Regions from separate parts of the Paenibacillus sp. BIHB 4019 genome, predicted to be linked through region 1. Evidence: riboswitches for the same ligand, from Rfam matches in the RefSeq annotation. Region 1 holds a riboswitch; each other region holds the start of a gene.
The links. A riboswitch is a leader RNA that binds a small molecule or an ion and turns the genes downstream of it on or off. The one in region 1 is predicted to bind cyclic di-AMP.
Positions count from the first base shown of each region.

Region 2: it holds a riboswitch for cyclic di-AMP, as region 1 does, so the genes downstream of both, kdpF (K(+)-transporting ATPase subunit F) here and BBD42_RS08085 (C40 family peptidase) in region 1, are expected to answer to the same signal.
Region 3: it holds a riboswitch for cyclic di-AMP, as region 1 does, so the genes downstream of both, BBD42_RS08870 (resuscitation-promoting factor) here and BBD42_RS08085 (C40 family peptidase) in region 1, are expected to answer to the same signal.
Region 4: it holds a riboswitch for cyclic di-AMP, as region 1 does, so the genes downstream of both, BBD42_RS18300 (hypothetical protein) here and BBD42_RS08085 (C40 family peptidase) in region 1, are expected to answer to the same signal.

Region 1 covers NZ_CP016808.1:1,910,514-1,916,020, reverse strand. The annotation lists gene BBD42_RS08095 (GNAT family N-acetyltransferase) at 1-237, opposite strand, end outside; gene BBD42_RS08090 (cryptochrome/photolyase family protein) at 240-1,631, opposite strand; gene BBD42_RS08085 (C40 family peptidase) at 1,766-2,236, opposite strand; cyclic di-AMP (ydaO/yuaA leader) riboswitch at 2,238-2,409, opposite strand; gene BBD42_RS08080 (hypothetical protein) at 2,840-3,655, opposite strand; gene BBD42_RS08075 (M1 family metallopeptidase) at 3,671-5,507, opposite strand, start outside.
Region 2 covers NZ_CP016808.1:2,460,952-2,466,458, forward strand. The annotation lists gene kdpB (potassium-transporting ATPase subunit KdpB) at 1-1,851, opposite strand, end outside; gene kdpA (potassium-transporting ATPase subunit KdpA) at 1,874-3,553, opposite strand; gene kdpF (K(+)-transporting ATPase subunit F) at 3,594-3,671, opposite strand; cyclic di-AMP (ydaO/yuaA leader) riboswitch at 3,927-4,116, opposite strand; cyclic di-AMP (ydaO/yuaA leader) riboswitch at 4,225-4,425, opposite strand; gene BBD42_RS10490 (response regulator) at 4,903-5,507, shown strand, end outside.
Region 3 covers NZ_CP016808.1:2,099,691-2,105,197, reverse strand. The annotation lists gene BBD42_RS08880 (HD domain-containing protein) at 46-1,341, shown strand; gene BBD42_RS08875 (TatD family hydrolase) at 1,458-2,231, shown strand; cyclic di-AMP (ydaO/yuaA leader) riboswitch at 2,416-2,622, shown strand; gene BBD42_RS08870 (resuscitation-promoting factor) at 2,868-4,013, shown strand; gene rnmV (ribonuclease M5) at 4,255-4,803, shown strand; gene rsmA (16S rRNA (adenine(1518)-N(6)/adenine(1519)-N(6))-dimethyltransferase RsmA) at 4,813-5,507, shown strand, end outside.
Region 4 covers NZ_CP016808.1:4,209,937-4,215,443, reverse strand. The annotation lists gene BBD42_RS18315 (GTP cyclohydrolase II) at 1-729, opposite strand, end outside; gene BBD42_RS18310 (winged helix-turn-helix transcriptional regulator) at 967-1,293, shown strand; gene BBD42_RS18305 (arsenic transporter) at 1,724-3,088, shown strand; cyclic di-AMP (ydaO/yuaA leader) riboswitch at 3,302-3,467, shown strand; gene BBD42_RS18300 (hypothetical protein) at 3,472-3,891, shown strand; gene BBD42_RS18295 (beta-mannosidase) at 4,084-5,507, opposite strand, start outside.

The sequences.
Region 1 (5,507 bases):
ACCAGCGAGTTCCCCGCGGTCATCTAAAATAGCCGCATATTGCCTCTGGCGCAGCTCCGGATCACCAAACTCCATTTCGGCTTGCTCCATAACCTCCCATGCGGGCCATTGATAGATGCCGTAAGGCGGCTCATACCGCCAATCGCACAACTGCCGGGCATGGGAAGTATCCATAGCGGCTATCTTCCAGCCAAATGGCGGCTGGGCACCAGCAGGAGCAGCACTTGTTTTTGTCATCCTTACACAATCTCCTTATAAATCTCAATCGCGCGGGCGCGTGAAGCTTTCAAATCAACGATGGCATGCGGCTGCGGCAGGTGGATTTGCTTATCAGGCAGATGGGCAAGCTCCGGCAGCCAGCGTCTAATGTAAGTGCCGCTCGGATCATGTGCTGCGGACTGCGTAGCCGGATTCATAATGCGAAAATACGGCGCGGCGTCGTAACCAAGCGACGAGCTCCAAAGCCAGCCGCCTCGGTTCAGCGTATGATCATAATCGGCCAGCTGGCGGCGGAAATACTGCTCGCCCAGCGTAAACGGGCATAACAGATTTTTCGTCAAAAACATGGCGGCAACCATCCGCAGCCGATTCGGCATTTCTCCCGTTTCATTTAGTTGCTTCATAGCGGCATCAATAACAGGAATGCCCGTTTTTCCTTCGCTCCATGCCTCGAAATGCTGATCGCTCAGCGCAGATAAATCAAACTTCTGCTCATAGCGGTAGAAGTCCTCATTGTATTTTCCTTGATATAGAAAAAAATCCCGCCAAGCCAGCTGTCTAATCCACGCCTCGGCTCCAAACTGCTGCTGCGCCGCTTCGTAGGCTTGCCGTGCTGACAGCGCTCCCGTATTCAAATAACGCGCCAAATGGCTCGTCTGGCCGACTGCAAACTGATCGCGGCTGTCAGCATAGCCAGCCAGGCGGCGATTTAGAAACTGCTCCAGCGCGTCGGCTGCATGAAGCGTTTCTAAGGCAGCTGGATTGCCCGCCTCATGCGATTGCCCGCGTTGTATATTGTCAGCTAATTGCAGAAGGGCAGGTGCTGCCGAATGCTCCCGCGGCAGACTGAAGCGCTCTGCCATGCTGGCATCTATATTTTTCAGCGTATTAAGCTGCTGCAGTGTTGTCTCGCCCGCAGGGGAATAGTGGCTCTGCATAAAGGATTGCCACATGCGGTAAAACGGCGTAAATACCTTGTAAGGCTCACTGCGCCGGGAAAATGTATGGAGCTCCTCCAAATCGGCCAGCGGCGCATCTTCGAGCGGCATCCAGCGGCGTCCCGCTGCGCGTACAACCTGCTGTATAGCGTGGTCGCGTGCCCTTGCATAAGGCGTATAGTCCATGTGGACGACGACTTCTTCAATGGGATGTGCTTGCAGCAGCGCATCGGTAATAGCAGCGGGATCACCGTAAAGCACATGCAGCTGCTCGCCTGCCGCCTTGTATTGTTCCAATAGGGAGGCGGCCTGTGTCAGGAAGGTCCGGCCGCTGTGGCAAGAGAGCCGGTCGCCGTCCGCCAGAGCCGGATCTATAATGAGCAGATGAAAGCCGCGCTGCCCAGAGCGGCGCAAATAATCAAAACTGCGCAAATCGTTTGAACGCAGGTCTTTGCGGTGAATATATACATACATGGAAACGAGCCCCCTTGTGTCCGTGCCAGAAAACAGCAAAGCCGCAAGCGATTTGTCCGAAGACAAACAACTGCGGCTTTGCTGATTGAGACAGCAGCTTTTCGTTATGTAAGCGAAAAAAGCGTGGTCTGGCTCTATTGCTCGCTTGCGTACTTGTCGTAAGCGTCTTGGCTCATAACGCGTGTAGCTGATACGTAACGATCAGCATAATAAGACTCGCTAAGTTTGCTAATAATAACGCCTCTGCTCGAGGAAGCATGTGCAAACTTTCCATCGCCTACGTAAATACCAACGTGGGAGATGCCTTTGCCGCTCGTGTTGAAGAATACGAGATCGCCAGCGATCAGGTCACTCTTCTTCACTTCACTGCCATCGTTCGATTGAGCTTGGGAAGTACGGGAAAGATCGATGCCCATTTTGTCGAAAACATACTTCGTAAAACCGGAGCAGTCGAAGCCTTTCGTAGTTGTTCCGCCGCTTTGGTACGGTGTGCCGATCAGATCAGCGATAACACCATCCATCTTCGAACTCGCGAACACGCTGCCTGCTTGGAAAGCAAGCATTAATACAAGACCAACGAGTAGTGCAGTAACCTTCTTCAAAATTTGAAACTCCTTCCGGTGCCGACGAGGTTAGCTGTGGGGTTCGGTTGTGAAGGTTCCCTATGATTTCCAAGACACTTGAATCAAGCCGTCCAAGCATCGAAATCAATTCACCCAAAGTGGTTCCCCCGTATTTCTATACCTTTGCGGTATAAAAAATTAGGCTGGTTTAATTTTGCTCTGCGCTAATAATTCGGTTTTTTCATGTGATTTCCTTCTATATGAATGAATTTCTAATAATTCTCATGTAACCTTTTGGCTCAATTTTGCGTTAAAACAAGTTTCTTGCCTAATAAATGTTCGTTCTATCGCCGTTCTTGGGCAAAAAAACATTTTGTCAGTTTATATGATAAATAGGCAGCCAATATGCTAAGAATCGTGTAAATAGGCAAGAATTATAGCGTAAAATGAAGATTTAGAGAGTTTGTGCTAGGTCGGCATATAGGCTGGGAAGTAAATGGAGGCTTTGCCTGCAGGTCCAGGATAACGGCAAAAAACCGATTGCGGCCTTCTGGCCGCAATCGGTTTTTTTTATGAGAAGGACTTTAGAAAAATGAGAATACTAAATGAGAATTAGGTAGGGCTGCCCTCATTTTTCTAAGGGTCTCAGCTCTGCTTGGATTGCAGGCAATCGTATTGGGCAGCGAGCGTCCATACTTTTAACAAGGTGCGCAGCAGATGATAGGCTTGATGCATGATGAGTGCCAGCATGCCTGCCCAAGCATAGGAAAGCCCAGACACACAGAGCGAAGCGGCAATAGCCAGCAGCCACATCAGCAGAGAGATGCCGGCATAAGGGAAAAGATTTCGGAGCGCATGGCCAAGCCAGCGCAAGGAGCCCGTGCCGGAGGCGGCGCCGAACTGCATAGCGAGCAGCAGCAGGTGAACGAGGAAGCTCCATAGCAGCCAGCCGCCAAAGCCCGGCAGCGTGCCTTGCAGCAGCTCGCCTAGCGAATGGCCCTCCATAAGCAGCTTGAAGGCGCGAGGCAGCAGGAACCAGCCGGGTGCGAAAATAAGCAGCGTGCGCAGCCAATAGAGCAGCGTCACGGGCTTCCAAGCTTTGCGAATGCCTTGAAGAAACTGCGTTTCGCCTATTTCGCCCATATGATGCAGCGAGTAGAGCAGCCCCGCATTGAACAGCGGCGTCAGCAGCATGCGGGCGGCGAACAAGCCGCCCAGAAGCCACAAATAAGGATTGATCAAATCCGTCTTCGTCAATTGAAACTGGGCCTCGCTGAAGAACAGCGACACGGCCGAGTCAGACGGATGCTGGAGCGGAAAGCGCCGCAGCAGCGGCAGTACAGTCATATCAACAAAACGGTAAAGGAAAAGTCCCCATAATAGCTGGTAAAGGAATAACAGAATGACGATATAGAAATGGCGGATAGCGAGCCGCCAGCCTTGCTTCATATGCTGCTTCATTTTTCAACCTCCTCTCTACCAGCCTACGGATCCGAGCAAGCCTTCAATGAGCTTCGTCAAACCGAGGCTCCATCGAATGCGCGACTGCTCGGGCACTTCTGCGCGCATAAAATTGTTAATATGCTTGTTGTCCAGCACATTGCTGTTTTTCGGGTCAACCGCCACCCAGGCAAGCGGAGCAGCATGCACAACCTTATACTGGATATGCGACTCGGCGGCATCCCATGTTTTCGAAATCTTTTCGCCGTCTGTAAAGGAGAATATAAGCGGGATTGGCCCATTTTGCCCGCCATTGCGCTTGATCAGCACCGTAGACTCGTACTCCGTTTGGCCATCCTGCTCCACTTCATTCACTCGAATAGCCTCTACTGAAAAATCCGCCATCAGGCTGCCATATACATACTGGTGGAAATAGTCCTGCCATTTTTCCTTCGTAACCTGCTCAACGACACGCTGGAAATCAGATGTGGTTGGATGCTTGAATTTGTATTTTTGAAAATATGTGCGCATAATTTTTGACATCGTCTTTGCTCCGACCTGCTTCTCAATGCCGACCAGCACAAGCTTGGCGCGCATGTATACATTTTCCGCATACTCATCGCTGTTGTGATAAGCCCATGAAGGCTGCTTCAATGGGGCAGGGGCCGTAATATAGCTGGCTTCCATAGCCAAGTTAGGCTCAACGCCATAGGCGTTCTCCATCACCTTATCCTCGGCATAAGAAGTAAAGCCTTCGTCGAGCCACGCTTCTTCGAACTCGTTCGATGCAACCATCCCGTACCAATACTGATGGCCAATCTCATGCACAACGGTGCGCTCTAGGCTGTAGCCAGGGTTATCGGATTCAGCCGCTAAAGCGGTCACGAGCGTTGGATACTCCATGCCGCCTGCGCCATTCGCACCCTTCGGAGGAACGATAATGGACAGCGTCGAATACGGATAATCGCCGTACCACTCCGCGTATTTGGACAGCGCTGATTTTGCTGCATGCATATAGCGGTCTTTCAGTCCTTCGTGGGCAGGGTCCAAATAAAGCTTAATGCGTACACCCGGAATACCCGTTCCTGACAATGTGTCCTCCGCATATATGAAGTCCGGCGAGGCTGACCAAGCAAAGTCATGCACGTCTTCGGCATAGAACTGATAGGTGCTTGTGCCATTTTGCGTCACAGCTTCCTTGGTCTGAATGCCGGTAGCAGCGACCGCAAAGTTTTCTGGCACTGTAATCTGGGCGCTGTACAAGCCAAAATCGCTGTAAAACTCCGAATCGCCATGATACTGGTGGACGTTCCAGCCTTCATTCGTTCGGCCGCGTGTGCCAGCCAGTTCATAAACAGCAAGCTTCGGAAACCACTGGCCCGCCATAACAAAGTTCCCGGAATAGCCCATGCGAGCGAACACCTCGGGCAGCTTGACCTCATAGGTCATGGAGAGCGTTACGGATTTGCCCGGTGCGACTGGAACCGGAAGATTGAGCTTCGTCAGCGTATAGTCATCTGTATTTCCGTCATCGGGCTGAACATAATGCAGACGGGGAAGCAAGCTCTCGCCCTCCAGCGTTTGCAAGGTAAGCAGCTTCATATAGCCTTGGCTTTCGGCCGTGGCCTTGTCACCCCGCAGCTGACCGCCAGACTCGCGCATGAACGTCGACTTTTCGGACTGAAAGGCATTGGGGTACAGATGAAAATACAGCTCGGACACCGTTTTTTTGCCTGGGTTCGTCCAAGTTACGGTCTGAGAGCCATCCAAATATCGGATATCCTCCCGAAGCGCCACTTGCATGTTGTATTGGACGACTCTTTTGCTAAGCGTCTGTACCGTTTCAATCTGGGCAGGGTCGGGCTGTGCTGGC
Region 2 (5,507 bases), 550 kb from region 1:
CGCGGACAAAATCGCCGACAGCGGCGAGCCGAGCTGCATCACATTCAGCGCCTTCATTTGCGGAATCGCCAGCATAAACATCGCGGGGATGATGGCGAAATATTTGGCTACGTCATTGGCAATGCTGAAGGTCGTGAGCGCGCCGCGCGTCATTAGCAGCTGCTTGCCGATCGAAACGACCTCAATAATTTTGGAAGGATCGGAGTCCAAATCCACCATATTGGCAGCTTCCTTCGCCGCCGTCGTGCCGCTGTTCATCGCCAGGCCGACATCGGCCTGCGCGAGTGCGGGCGCGTCATTCGTTCCGTCCCCCGTCATGGCGACGAGCTTGCCTTCCGCCTGCTCGCGGCGGATGACGGCGATTTTATCCTCCGGCTTGCTTTCGGCAATAAAATCGTCGACGCCCGCTTCTCTGGCGATAGTTGCCGCCGTAAACGGATTATCGCCCGTACACATAATCGTTTTGATGCCCATCGCTCGCAGCTGGTCGAACCGTTCCTTCATGCCCGGCTTGACCGTATCCTTCAAATAAATTAAGCCGAATATGTGCTGATCGACGGCGATGGCGAGCGGCGTGCCGCCTTCCTTGGCAATCCGCTCCGTCTCCTGAGCCAAATCAGCGGGTATGTCTCCTCCTTGGGCGAGCACCCAGCTGCGAATCGCTTCGACGGCTCCTTTGCGCACGAGCCGTCCATCGGCCAAATCGATGCCGCTCATCCGCGTCTCGGCTTGAAAGGGAACGAATTGACCGCCTTCGCCAAGCGCGGCATCGTAGGTTTTATCATGCTTTTTCATCCATTCCAGCACCGAGCGGCCTTCCGGCGTTTCATCCTGCAGGGAGGAAATAGCGGCCCATGCCGCTGCCTCATCTGCCCCAGCAGTGCCTACCGGATTGATTTCGCTCGCCATCCGATTGCCGAAGGTAATCGTCCCGGTTTTATCCAAAATCATCGTATTAATATCGCCAGCTGCTTCAACGGCCTTCCCGGACATGGCCAGCACATTGAACTGGGTGACCCGGTCCATGCCGGCGATTCCGATGGCGGACAGCAGGCCGCCGATCGTCGTCGGAATGAGGCAGACGAGCAGCGCGATGAGCACGGGAATTTCCAGATTGACGTCCACATAAGCGGCAATCGGGCCTAACGTGACGACGACGATGAGAAAAATAATGGTCAGGCTGATCAGCAGCGTGTTCAGGGCAATTTCATTCGGCGTTTTCTGCCGCTTCGCTCCTTCGACGAGCGCGATCATCCGGTCGATGAACGTTTCACCGGGCTCGCTCGTAATTCGCATTTTAATCCGGTCGCTGATGACCAGCGTTCCGCCCGTCACGGAGTTGAAGTCTCCGCCGGCCTCCTTGATGACGGGTGCCGATTCGCCGGTAATAGCCGATTCATCGACGGAAGCGAGGCCTTCAATGACCTCGCCGTCCCCGGGAATCATTTCCCCCTGCGAGACGATAACGATGTCCCCTTTGCGCAGCTCCGTAGAAGGGACGATTTGAATGCTGTCGCCCAGCAGCTTATTCGCCATAATTTCCTGCTTCGTTTTTTTCAGCGAGCCAGCCTGTGCTTTCCCGCGGCCTTCGGCTAACGCCTCAGCAAAATTGGCGAACAGCACCGTAAAGAGCAAAATAATAAAAACAGCCAGGTTGAAGCCGATGCGATTCTGCGAGTCGAAGTACCCTGGAAATAGGGTCATGAGCAGAACGATCAGCGTTCCAATCTCGACAACGAACATGACCGGATTTTTCATCATATGGACCGGATTCAGCTTGAGGAGGCTCATCTTGAGCGCCTCGGTCACGAGCGGCCTTGTGAATAATTTTTTAGCACGTTGGTCATTCATAACGCTTACCCCTCATTTCCCTTTAACGGATCGTTAAAAACTCGGCAATTGGCCCTGTGACAATGACGGGCAGAAACGTGAGCGCGCCGATCAAAATAACGACGCCCATCAGCATAACTGCAAACAGCGAATTGTCCGTTCGGAACGTGCCAATCGTCTCCGGCACCCACTGCTTGCGGCTGAGCGATCCAGCTACAGCAAGCAGCGCAATCATCGACATATATCGGCCGAAAAACATCACAAGCCCGGTCGTTATATTCCAGAACGGCGTATTGTCGGCCAGCCCCTCAAACCCGGAGCCGTTGTTGGCGGCCGAGGACGTATATTCATACAGCACCTGCGTAATGCCATGAAAACCCGAATTGGATATAGCGCCTTGCCCCAGATCGGTTAGAAAAGCCGCCGCCGTTGGCGCGAGAATAATAAACGGATGCACGAGAATGGCAATGGCAATCAGCTTCATTTCGCGCGGCTCTATTTTTCGCCCGAGAAATTCTGGTGTCCGTCCGACCATCAGCCCGCAGATGAACACCGTCAGCATCGCATACATCAGCATATTGACGAGCCCGACGCCTTTGCCGCCGAAGACGACGTTCAGCATCATTTGGGCAAGGGGAACGAGCCCGCCAAGCGGAGTGAGCGTATCGTGCATCGAATTGACCGAGCCGGTTGTGGCCGCCGTCGTCACCGTCGTGAACAGCGCGGACTGGGCGATGCCGAAGCGAACCTCCTTGCCCTCCATGCTGCCTTGCGAAGCATCGATGCCGAGTGTGGCGATCAGCGGGCTGCCGCTTTTTTCAGCCGTATAGGAAATCGTAAGAAAGATCAGAAACAGCGCCATCATCGCCGAAAAAATAACCCAGCCCTGCTTGCTGCTTTTCGCAAACCGGCCATACATGAAAGGCAGCGCGGCAGGCAGCGCCCACATGGACAAAATCTCAATAACATTCGTCAGCGGATTGGGATTTTCGAACGGATGGGCGGAGTTGACTCCGAAAAAACCGCCGCCATTCGTGCCAAGATGCTTAATCGACTCCAGCGAGGCGACTGGCCCGATGGCGATATGCTGAACCGCGCCCTCAAGTGTCGTAACGGCCAAGGTAGGGCTAAGCGTTTGCGGCACTTGCAGCGCCACAAGCAGCAGCGTAATGACAATAGCCAGCGGGAAGAAAATACGCGTATGCGCTTTGACGAAATCCTCGAAAAAGTTGCCGAGCGTTCCGCCTTTGCTTGTAATGCCGCGCACGAAGGCGACAGCAACGGAAAAGCCGGTAGCGGCCGACGTAAACATCATCATCGTAATGACCGCTATTTGCGCAAAATACGTCAGCCCTGATTCGCCGCTGTAATGCTGGAGATTCGTATTGGTCATAAAGCTGATGACCGTATTTAGGACGAGTGTCGGCTCCATGCTGCCGATTCCATTCGGGTTAAGCGGCAGGCCGCTTTGCACCCTCAGCAGTACATAGCTGACAGCTACGAGCACGAAATTGAGTGTAATAAAGCTGAGCGCATATCTTTTCCAGCTCATGCCTTGGCGATTTTTGAGCCCGATTACTGAATAGATGATCGCTTCGATTCGTGCGAACAGCTTGTCGGTACGGTTTGGAACGTTTGAAAACACGGAATATAAATAATGGCCAAGCGGCTTTGCGATCAGCATGATCATGCCGACAACTACCGCCATTTGCAGGACGTCCACAGCTATTCCTCCCTTGCTATAAATGATGAAATGTTATGTGCTAAAATTTCTCCGGATGGAGCAAGGCGTAGACGAGATACACCAGCAAGGCTCCTGTAACGAGCAGTATGACAATCATCCCCGTTCCTCCGTTTCGCTAATGGACCGATCGCACCAGCGAATAAATCCGGCAATCAGCCCGAAAGCTGCGATTAAGGTCAAAGCCATTCCGATATCCAGCATAGCTGCAGCACTCCTTATTTCGTTTTATCCCTTGTCATTTTGGAAAAGAAGGCAGCAAAAAAGAAGCCTTGGGCAAAGAGGACTCTTCACCCGCAGCTTCCTTCATCCGGGCATGATGCGCCCCTGATTCGCCTGCGATAAGTGTAAGTGTGGCCTCTCCCGTTGACGCTTGCGAGGTTAGCTGTCGGATTCGGGCGCGAGAGACGCCCTACGCTTGGCACTTATCGTGCCCTTGCGATTCACCCCGTGACGCTCCCTGCAATTGTCCATTGGACAACGACAGAGAGCCGTCGATGGTTCCCCCGTTTCTGCGGCAGTGCAGAACTCAGCGTTTGAAACAAAATGCCTGCCGATGTTGCGAGTGCTATTTTCGAAAAAAAGACAACAAAAAACCACAGAGGCGTATGACGCTCTGTGGCCTGATTTACAAGGTCACAATCGTTCACCATTCCTCTCTACACCTGCGCTTACGAGGTTAGCTGTCGGATTCGGGCGGTGAGAGTCGCCCTACATTTGCCTGGAGTTTCATGACACTCCTGCAAACGATTCACCCCTGCGCTGCCAGCTTCCGACTCTCACATCGGATGGATGCAGTGCGTTTGGTTCCCCCGCTCTTCGCTTAATAGGCGAAGACTCAGCGATCAAGCAAAAACGACTTCGTCGTCCTTCTGGGACGAGCGAAGAGCTTTGCCCTTAGAAATATAGAGAAAGGATAACGAAAACTTATTCTTTCCTATATTTCAAGGTGAAACGGCTATCGCCTTCCTTGGGCGGCGCAGCGCGTTTCAGTCCGAGAAATACAAGCCTATTTATAAGTGCAAAACTTATAAATTCTTATATTTCAAAAAAAAGGTTCATGCATGCTATGAATCATACTCCCCTGCCGCGATTGCTGTAAAGGAAGCTTACGCCGCAAAAGAGAGCGAATGCTGCGGATTAGCTTGATTTTAAACGCTTTCAACGAGATTTATCTTTAGCAAGGTCGTTTTATCTCGCGATTTCTTTTATTTTCTAAAAGCACCCCCTCTTTCCAGAAAACAAGGAAACGAATATGATAAATAGCATGCTGACAGAATCAGGTGTTTGCGGCTGCTCGGCCGCGTATATAAATAGCGGGGGGATGAACGATGTATAAAGTGCTGCTGGTAGATGATGAAGAAGAGACGCGCAGCGGGCTGCTGCACGAAATTGCATGGGAGCGCCATGGCTTTGAAATTGTGGATACGGCGGCGAACGGCAGGGAAGCGATGGAGCTGATTGAGCGTCTGGAGCCGGATATCGTAGCGACGGATATCAGCATGCCGTATATGAACGGCTTGGAGCTGGCGGAATGGACGAGGAAGACGTATCCGCTGACGCGCATCGTTATTTTTTCCGGCTATGATGAATTTGAATATGCGAAGCAGGCAATCGGCTTGCAGGTGGATGAGTATATTTTAAAGCCGTTTTCCGCGCAGCAGTTGCTTGAGGTGATGGACAAGGTGAAGGAGCGGCTGGACGATGAGCGCGAGAAGCGGGAAAATATGCAGCTTTTGCAGGAGCATTACCGTACGAGCCTGCCGGTCGTAAAGGAGCTGTTTCTGTCGTCGCTGCTCACCCGCAAGCTTCCGCTGCGGCATATTGAGGAGAAGGCAGAAAAATATGAGCTGGATTTAGCGGGCGAGGCGTACATGGTGTCCGTGCTGCACACGCATGTATTGGAAGCGCTTCCTGGATTGCCGCTCCGTGCAGC
Region 3 (5,507 bases), 190 kb from region 1:
ACTTTTTTATGTCGAACCAGAGAACAAAAGGAGTTGATTTGTTGAATGAACCGACAGCTATCGGAAGAGAAAGTTTTTAAAGACCCCGTTCATAAATATATTTATGTTCAGGATCAGACGATATGGGATCTAATCAATACGAAGGAATTTCAAAGATTACGGCGTATTCGGCAGCTAGGTACCTCTTATCTTACTTTTCATGGCGCTGAGCATAGCCGATTCTCCCATTCCCTTGGCGTGTATGAAATTACTAGAAAGATTATTTCCCAATTCGAACGCAATGGTTTTCCCGGTTGGCCGCAGGAGGAGCGGCTATTGGCGCTTTGCGCTGCACTGCTGCATGACGTTGGTCATGGGCCATTTTCCCATTCGCTGGAGCAAGTATTCGATACGCATCACGAGCAGTGGACCTGCAGCATTTTGCTCGAGGACACCGAGGTCAATCGTATACTACGAAATGTAGCAGACGACTTTCCTGAACATGTCACTGCTGTTATTAATAAGACATATCCGAATCCAATTGTTAGCGGCTTGATTTCCAGTCAGCTAGATGCGGACCGAATGGACTATTTATTGAGGGATGCTTATTTCACAGGGGTCAATTATGGCAACTTTGATTTGGAGCGTATTCTGCGTGTGCTCCGTCCTATTAATGGAAGGATTGTTGTTAAAGAAAGCGGCATGCACGCCGTGGAGCATTATTTGATGTCCCGCTATCAAATGTATTGGCAAATTTATTTCCATCCGGTGACGAGAAGCTCGGAAATCATCCTTAGACAAATATTTCGCAGAGCGAAGGAGCTTTATGAGGGTGGCTACACATTTGGTTGGATGCCGGAGCCGCTGAAACGGCTGCTTGACGGGACAATTGGGGTTAAACAATATTTGAAGCTGGATGAGGCGTATTTGCAGACAGCCTTTATAGAATGGAGCGAAGAAAGCGATGAACTGCTGGCGGAGCTATGTGATCGTTTTTTGACGCGTCGCCTCTATAAATACATCATGCTGGATAAACCGGATATTGGCCTCTTTAATGAAGTAAGACAACAATTTGCAGCGATCGGGTTGAACCCGGATTACCATATGGAAATTGATTTTCCATTTGATCAACCGTATGATGTGTATCAGCCTGATACGAAAAAAGGCGGAAAAGAAGAAAAGACGCCGATTTTGTTAATGGACAGCTACGAGACTGTCAGTGAAATTTCCACGAAATCTGACATCATTCGTTCCATTACTGGACTTCATCAGGGCCAGTCCCATTTGTATTATCCGGAAGAGAAGCTGCGCGCTGCCGCTGATCAATTAAGCGATAAAGTACGAATGTTATTTAAAATATAGGAAAGTATATGATTTTGCCATACTTTCTCTATATTTCTCGGACTGAAACGCGCCGCCAAAGGACGGCTTTCGACCGTTTCACCTTAGACTATAATATAGAAGGAGCTTGCTCAATTATGATTTCTTTATTCGACACGCACACACATTTGGACTCCCCGCATTTTGACGAAGACCGCGAAGCTGTTATCGAAAGAGCGCGTGCGGCAGGGGTGGATTTAATGGTTAATATTGGTTTCAATCGGGAAACGATTCCAACAACACTTGCGCTGGCAGAAAAATATGATTTTATCTATGCAGCAGTTGGCTGGCACCCCGTTGACAGCATCGACATGCTGCCGGAGGATCTGGGATGGATTGAAGAGCTTTGCTCTAATCCTAAAGTGGTAGCTATTGGGGAAATCGGACTAGATTACCACTGGGATACGTCTCCTAAAGATGTCCAGCACCGCGTATTTCGCGAGCAAATTCGCTTAGCCAAGAAGCTGAAAAAACCAATTATTATTCATAACCGCGATGCCCATGAAGATATTGTCAAGCTGCTGAAGGAGGAAAATGCTTCTGAGGTCGGAGGCATTATGCATTGTTTTTCCGGCAGTCCAGAAACGGCTCAAAAATGCCTCGATATGAACTTCTATATATCGTTCGGGGGACCGCTTACATTCAAAAATGCAAGGGTGCCAAAAGAGGTGCTTGCGATGGTTCCGAGTGACCGAATTTTGATCGAAACGGATGCCCCATATTTGACCCCTCATCCATTCCGAGGGAAACGAAATGAGACGTCTTATGTATCGCTCGTTGCGGAAGCGGCAGCAGAAATATTAGGAAAATCGGTAGCCGAAATCGCCAATTTGACGACCGAAAACGGTAAAAAATGTTTCGGAATTGTGTAAAAACGGCTTTAAAAACGAGAATAAGTGACCTTTCCGGCGATAAAACTAATTTTTCATGCTGAAATAGACTCTCTTTTCCGTAAATATCCTAAAATTTCGCTTAAATCGGTTTTTATCTGATCTTTACAATTAGGCTCAGATGAAGGTATGATTCATTTCAGAGCTTTAAATTTTTGTATTGGATTTCCAGTTTGCGCTTAATCTTCGAACTTTGGAGAGCGGGGGAACCAGGCACGATGCTGTGAGGAATTTGCGGATCACATTGCACGCGCATTGAATTTCTTCTAGGGGTGAATTTGGCGGGGATTGCCATGAGCATTCTTCCGACGATAGGGCAGCTCTCTTGCCCGAACCCGACAGCTAACCTCGTAAGCGTTTATAGAGAGTGATCAACCTCGTGCATCCACCATTCCTGAATAGTCTATTTTGACGTTCCCGGGAAGCCACGATACAGATCCTCTGTCGACGGGCTTTCTTTTTATTTTTGAATATTGGGTAAACCGTCGTCATAGGGTAAATCTAGGAGGTTGCAGAGGAAATATACTGGAGCGTGCTAGAAGCACGCCAATATACTATAGTCGCGTCAATGGTATCATGCGTAATTCGACGGCGGGGCTATGAAGGAGGACCGATGAAGTGGGCATTATTCAAGCAAGTGAGACCCATGGGAAACGATCATCCAGCATGTCTTTCGCATTGCGATGGAAGCGTGAAAACTTGCGTTTGATTCTTTTGAGTACTACGATCTCAATCGCTATGACTTTCATGTTTTTGGTGTTGTTGTACGGATCGGCTGACAAAAGCGTATCCGTAGTAGTGAATGGACAAGAAACTGTTGTTTCAACGAAACAATGGGTCCTGCAACGCCTACTGGATGAACAAGCTATTACAATTGGCCCGCATGACGAGGTGTCTGTACCTCTGAATACGGCAGTAAAGGATGGGGACCGCTTTGAAATTAAGCATGCGGTACCGCTACTTGTAAAAGCTGATGGCAAAACATCAACGGTGTACACGACAGAGAAAACCGTGCAGGCAGCGATAAAGAAATTAAATATTCCTGTTGAAGATGATGATAAAGTATTACCTTCGCTTGGCTCGGGCGTCAGCGCGGATATGACCGTAACAGTCATTCGCGTCGATACGAAGCTAGGCAAGTCGTCCAGCACAACGCCGTTCACCATTGTGAAGAAGGAAGATCCGAACCTGGAAGTAGGCAAGGAGAAGGTTGTGCAGACGGGCAAAGAAGGCGTCGTAACGATCAAAATTGAGAAGCAGTTTGAAGATGGTGTACTTGTTTCCAAGAAAGTGGTAGACAAGGTAGTCGAAACGGTTGCGGTCAATCAGGTCGTTGCAGTCGGTACGAAAAAGCCGGAGCCTAAAGTTACTGTGCTGTCGACAGCGACAACCAGCAACAATGTAACGGTAGACGGCACAACGCTCACATCCAAAAAAGTGCTCAGCAACGTCACCCTGACGGCTTATTCAGCTGGCTTAGCTTCTACGGGCAAGAGCGAAGGACATCCTGACTACGGAATTACGGCATCTGGCGCTAAAGTATCGGAAGGACGGACAATTGCCGTTGACCCGGATATCATTCCACTCGGTTGGTGGGTGTATATCGAGGGCATTGGTTTCCGCCGTGCTGAAGATACCGGAAGTGCGATCAAGGGCAATAAGATCGATGTTTATTTTGACAGTGAAAAGCAAGCGAATAAATTTGGTAAGAAAAAAGGATTTACCGTTTATGTGATTGGTCCTAACAAGCCATCGCTTAGCTAATTAGTAGCAGTTCTTTATGGATTGTGCTCTAGTTTATCGCAATCATAAGCTAAATATGACTGGATGCGGAAGAGGCCTTGCCTCTTCTTTTTGTTTGCGTCAGATTCGCTTGAATGGCTAATTGGGGTTATAATAAAACAGACGCAAATGAGCGGGTTGTTGTTGCAGCAATCGCCCATTTTTTATGGAATTTATGAAATATGAGCTTGATAAGTTTCCCTTTGTGAAAGGATTGTTCGATGTGATCAAGGAAATGATTGTAGTAGAAGGCAAAGAGGATACGGTAGCGATTAAGCGGGCTGTTGAAGCCGATACGATTGAGACGAATGGATCGGCCATTGGCGAGGATGTGCTGCGGCGCATTGCGCTGGCACAGGAGCGCCGTGGCGTTATTATATTTACAGATCCGGATCATGCAGGAGAGCGTATTCGTAAAATTGTCGCTCAGCGCGTGCCGGGCTGCAAGCATGCTTTTTTACCGCAGGAGCTGGCCTCTTATAAAGGGGATATCGGCATTGAGAACGCGGCGCCTGATGCGATTAGGCAGGCGCTCTCGGAGGTGCGTACAGAAACGGCTGAGAGCGTCGGGGCCATTACATGGGACGATCTGATGGCAGCTGGCTTAATTGTGCATGAAGAAGCGGCAAAGCGGCGGCTGGTTATGGGTAAGCTGCTGGGGATCGGCTATGCGAACGGGAAGCAGTTCTACAAGCGCTGCACGAGCTTCTGCATTACGCGCGAAGAGTTTGAGAAGGCGCTGCAAGCCATGGAACAACAGGAACAGGGGTGACGAAGGCGTATGACGGAGCAACAAAGCTTGAATAAAGGCGCAGTTAAGGCCGCAGAGGTAGCCACGCCTAAACGCACGAAGGAAATTATTGCGAAGTACGGGTTCTCCTTTAAGAAGAGCTTGGGACAAAACTTTCTCATCGACCAAAATATTTTAAATAATATTGTCAGCGCAGCTGAGCTTGACGAGACAAAAGGCGCGCTTGAGATCGGCCCTGGTATCGGAGCATTGACGCAGCGCCTTGCTGCAGTTGCGGGAACGGTGACGGCTGTTGAAATCGACAATCGGCTCATTCCGATTTTGCATGATATTTTCGAAGGCGAAGCAAATGTGGGCATTGTGCACGGCGATGTGCTTAAGCTCGACCTGAAGCAGCTGTTCGAAGAGCGCTTCAGCGGCGTAACGGGCGTTAGCGTCGTGGCGAACCTGCCTTACTATGTGACGACGCCGATTTTGATGAAGCTGCTGGAAGAGCGCCTGCCGCTGGAAAACATCGTCGTCATGATCCAGAAGGAAGTAGCGCAGCGGATGGCAGCAAAGCCAGGCGGCAAGGAATATGGCAGCCTTAGCGTAGCTGTGCAATATTATTGCGAGCCGAAGCTCGTCTGCACCGTTCCGCATACGGTGTTTATTCCACAGCCGAATGTAGATTCGGCTGTCATTAAGCTTGCGCTGCGGGACAAGCCGGCTGTTGATGTGCCCGA
Region 4 (5,507 bases), 2.3 Mb from region 1:
GGCTTCGGCCGAATAATGCCCTGACTTCACAACCTTTGTTGTCAAATACTTCTCATTGTAGACCGAGGTCTGGCCCCAAAGCGGAACACGGCGGGCAATGTGCATGCCAGCATCACGAAGCGCCTCCACTTTGCGCGGGTTGTTCGTAATAATCGATACGGGCTGCGAGCGAAGCAGCTTCAAGACTGCAATGGATTCGCTGTAATCGCGAGCGTCCTCGGCAAAGCCCAGCTCCAAGTTCGCATCAACCGTATCCAGCCCTTCCTCTTGAAGCAGGTAAGCCATTGCCTTGCTGAACAAGCCAATGCCACGGCCTTCATGATTGGCCAAATAAAATAAGGCACCCGTTCCATGCTCGGTAATCATCCGCATCGACTGCTTAAGCTGAAAGCCGCAATCACAGCGTTGGCTGCCAAAAATATCGCCCGTATGGCAAATGCTGTGCATGCGAATCAGCGCATCTTCGCCTTCGGCAAAATCGCCATAGACGAGCACGCTGGATTGCTGGAGCTCCGCATAATGCCCATTTGCCAGCTCGCTGTATAGATCTGCTTCGTCCTGTGCGCTATTTTTCTCACGCTTCAGCCAGCTGTACCACTGGAAAATCTTCGTTTCGCCATCAAGCTCAACCGGAAGCTGGATCGGTCCGACAACGTGGATATCGTGCGAATCGCCTTCAATTGTTTTTATTTTGTCATTTATAATAGAACGAATGGATGGTTTAATCATTAGTGTGCACCTTCTTCATCTGTATTTGATATAATAGGTTGAAAGGCTAAGCTTCATCTGCTAGACATGCACCTTGCCTTATTAACAATCATAGGGGAACAAATTTTCGCTTACCATTAGTAACTAATTATATATTCGAAATTCCATTACGTCAAGTTATGAGCGTTCAAAAAGTTTGCTTGTATATAAATACTATTAAAGCTATACTTAATAGCAAGTTATAATGAGGTGATCTACATGGAGAAATCCGGGCTTTGTCCGCGCCTGCACAAAGGGATGGACATTATAAGCAAACGATGGACCGGCTTGATTATTTATCAGTTGCTGTCCGGGCCGCAGCGCTTCAGCTGCATTCAAGGCGCCCTTCCCATTAGCGGCAGACTGCTGTCTGAGCGGCTTAAGGATCTTGAAAATGAGGGCATTGTAAGCCGCGCCGTCTTTCCAGACATTCCAGTTCGCATCGAATATTCGCTCACTGAAAAGGGACACGCACTGGAGCCGGTCATTCGCGAATTGCAGCAATGGTCATCCAATTGGGTAGCGCCTATGTCCATATCCAAGTAAAAGGTAAACGAAGCAGCCTCGGCCCCTCCATTGGGCCGGGGTTGTTTTGTGTATTCGGAGCGGGGGACGCTTCGCGGAATTATAGCAATCTACTATTAACGTCTAGTACCCTCTATCAGTAGGCCACATATAAATATATTATTCGTATCTCCCCATGATAATTGTCCTCATATGCGTTATCACTAGAAAGGAGGAACCCCCCTTGCTTACTGTCTTCATTATTTGCTCATCAGGCCTGTCCCTCTATTTCATTCTTAAGCCTCCTCCACCGATTAAACAGCCTACTATTCTAACCCTGTCCTCTGCGGCAACAGATAATCGCTATGACAGCATTAGCATAGAAAACGCTCAGCATACTGCCGCTGCCGCAAACGAATAACCCTTTCCCGCTTCACTATGAATTTAATCAAGAATTCGAGGTGATTACCATTTGATCTCGCTACCTTCCATGATCGTGTCCCTGTTTGCTTTCCTCTTCACTATCTTGCTCATTTTGTGGCGTCCCAGAGGGCTGAATGAAGCCATTCCTGCTACGTTTGGCGCCATACTCGTCCTACTGAGCGGCGTCGTCTCGTTGTCCGACCTAGCGCATATTAGCGCCACTGTAAGCGGAGCCGCCATCACTATTATGGCGACGATCGTCATGGCTATCGTGCTAGAAAGCTTCGGCTTTTTCATCTGGGCAGCCGAAGGGCTTGCTATTCGGGCACGAGGCTCAGGACTTAGGTTGTTCTGGTATGTAAACCTGATGTGTTTTCTGATGACGCTATTTTTCAACAATGACGGCAGCATTCTTATCACAACCCCGATTTTGCTCATTATGCTGCATCACATGGGACTGAAAAACCACCAAAAAATCCCATATCTTCTCTCAGGAGCATTAATCGCTACCGCCTCCAGCGCTCCCATCGGAGTCAGCAATATTGTAAATCTGATTGCGCTGAAAATTGTCGGCATGGATTTGTACATGCATACCGTCATGATGTTTATCCCCGCTACACTTGGTCTGCTGCTGCTCACCTTGCTGCTGTTCCTCTACTTTTACCATCAGCTTCCCCGGGAAGTACCCCGTGCGATCTCAATCGTCCCTATTCACTCTGGCTACCATCCTTTACTTACTCCTGCCGGAAGCAAGCCTGCGCAGCCCAAATACAGCAGCCGCTTTATGAAATCGATTCTGCTTTTCGTCTTCTCCGTTCGGCTCAGCTTATTTGCTGCATCCTATTTGCACATCCCCGTTGAGTGGGTCGCTGTTTTCGGCTCCTTGCTGCTCCTTTGTTGGCGCTGGATTTACCTGAAAATGCCGCCGAACGACATTTTGCGTAAAATCCCCTGGCATATACTCATATTCGCCTTCGCCATGTATATCATTATTTATGGCCTGCACAACATTGGCTTGACGCAAGGACTCGTTCAGGTGTTCGAGCCGCTCGTTACTGGCAGCCTGATGAATGCAAGCATTTTAATCGGAGGGCTCGTCTCCGCCATGTCGACACTCGTCAACAATCATCCCGCGCTCATGATCGGCACGATCACGCTCACTGAAATGAACCTCGACCCGCTTACCCTCAAAATCGCCTACCTCGCCAGCGTCATTGGGAGCGATATTGGCTCACTCATTTTACCGATAGGCACGCTAGCCTCACTCATTTGGATGAATCTCGTGCAGAAATCCAAAGTAAAAATCAGTTGGATGGATTATGTCAAAGTAACGCTTGTCATCATTCCGCCAGTGCTGCTGTTTACCCTCACTCTTCTTGCTCTATGGGTTGGCTGGATTTTCCCTATGCACTAGCTTATGACAACTTATACATGAGCGGTCAGACTGCAAATAGGTGTTTTCTTATAAACCCGCAGCTATTTTTATGGCAAACGGGCGCTGCCGCCAATTGACGGCAGCGCCCGTTTGCCTATTAGGCAGCAGCACTATTTATTTTATTTACTACTAAAAGGTTTACAATTGAGGAATAACGGTTTAATATATATCCCTAGCCGAATTCTAGCACTCTAATATTAATCGCTTAATTTTTCAATTGAAAAAGCGGGGGAACCAACAACGTGGTTGAAGCGAAAGCTTGAATCGCAAGGGGTGAATCCGGTGCATTGCGCACTGGTAGGGCAGCTCACTGGCCCGAATCCGACAGCTAACTCCGTAAGCGAACGTGAGGAGAGATGAAAATGATTGTCCTTCATGCGCCGGACGCTCCGCCTAAGGCGAAGCACGCAATGAAGCTTACGGTCAAACGCATTGAGCTGTTTGTCATTCCAGCACTCAATGTAGACGACGCCGGAAACCGTGCCTGCTTGCGGGTAACGACGGACAAAGGCATTGGCTTTGGCGAAACATTTGTCGACGAGATGGAGCGCCCTAACGATTGGGGCCTGTGGTGCAGCGCGCTGAGCAGCTTTATCGGCACCTTGTCTATTACAGGACGATCGCTTCGGAGCGAGCAAGCCGATCATCACAGTGTGTACAACCTATTCGATCATGCGATTCATCATCTCAAAAGCTGGACCGCAGAAATTGAACCGGACGACAACGCTTCTGAGGAACCTATTTTACTTAGCCGCTCCTTATTCTACCTTTCTATTTTTTAGCCTATTTTGGATCGCCATAATGCAAAAGAACCTTCCCCCGCCATGTTTCAGCTGGCAGGGAAGGTTCTTTTTTTTCTATTGGCTGCTTATTCTTTCAAGGTGAAACGGCTTTCGCCGTCCTCTGGCGGCGCGGCACGTTTCAGTCCGAGAAATATAGAGAAAGGATGGGAAAATCATATCCTTTCCTATATTTTAAATAAAATCGGTCATTGAATGGACAGTCAGCTCGCCCGGCGACGCAGCGTTGAAAGCCTGACCCCCTTGCGGATTTCGCGCATAAAACGTAATCGTACGCGGTTCGTTCGGCAGCAGATCGAAATAGTTGTCGCTGAAAATACCTTCGATCGATGCGGAAAGCCGAACCTGCTTGGCCAGCGTATCCGTCTCCAGTACATAAGCGGTGCCCCCGCTGCCTTGAACCTTGCTGATCTTTATGGCCGGAGCCGCAAGCTCAAGCTCATTCATCGGCTTGAAATAATGCTCCTTCTCCTCTACGAGCAGTCCGCCCTGCTTTAGCTTCGCCACAAGAACGACCTCGCCTGGCTGAATGCCCTCGGAAAGCAGCGCTTCCAGCTCTAAGGAGCAGGCGATATGGCCGTTGTTTGGCTGAAGCGATACCGGAACGGCAAACTGCTTCAGCACCTTGCCCGCGAATGAACGCAGCTCAAGCGCAAGCTCGCCGATGAAAGGCTCATTTTGATCTGACAATACATAACAATCGACACGGCCGCTGCTCGCGCAGTCAAACGACAGCATGATGTCGCGGAAGCTGCGTGCCGCATAATATTGCAGTGCTTTCCAGCGCCCGTAATAGTCCATTCCCGCCCATGAGGCGACAGGCCAGCAATCGTTCATTTGCCAATACAGGGACCCCATGCAAAATGGCTTTTTCCGCCGATGGGCCTCAATCGCTGTCTTCATCGCCTCCGCCTGCAAAACCTGGCTCAAATACAGAAATGCCGGGAAATCCTTCGGCTGGCGCAAATACATATCCATATATTCCTTGATCAGCTGGTTGCCGCGCGCGTTTTTCTGATGCGCCAGCATAACCTCCGATTCAATGGCCATGTCCGCATCTTCCGCATACTGCTGCACCGTTTGCAGCTCAGGGAACGATTGGAAGCCGTATTCGCTCATGAATCGGCCGACGTGGACGTTGTATTTTTCAAAAGGCTCGACATTATGCCAGACGCCCCAATAGTGAATATCGCCGCTCTTCGACAAGTTGAAGGCATGCTGCTCACCGTCTCCCGTCAGCCCCCGCATCGGTGAAGAAGGCCAATACGCAATGCCATTGCCAAGCCCCGCGACCGCTTGCGGCAATATCCGGTGGAAAATCGCCTCATAATCAGCCCACAGCTGCTCGCGCTGCTCAGGCGCATAGTCGCGCTTCCAGCCCCAGCCCATATTTTCATCATAATGCGACCAGGCCGTATCGATTTCATTGTTGCCGCACCATATCGCGATGCAGGGGTGATTGCGCAGACGCCGTACGTTTTCCTCCGCCTCCAAACGCACATTTTCCAGAAAAGCCTTATCTCCCGGATACATGCTGCAAGCGAACATGAAGTCCTGCCAAACGAGCAATCCATACTCATCGCACAGCTCATAAAAGG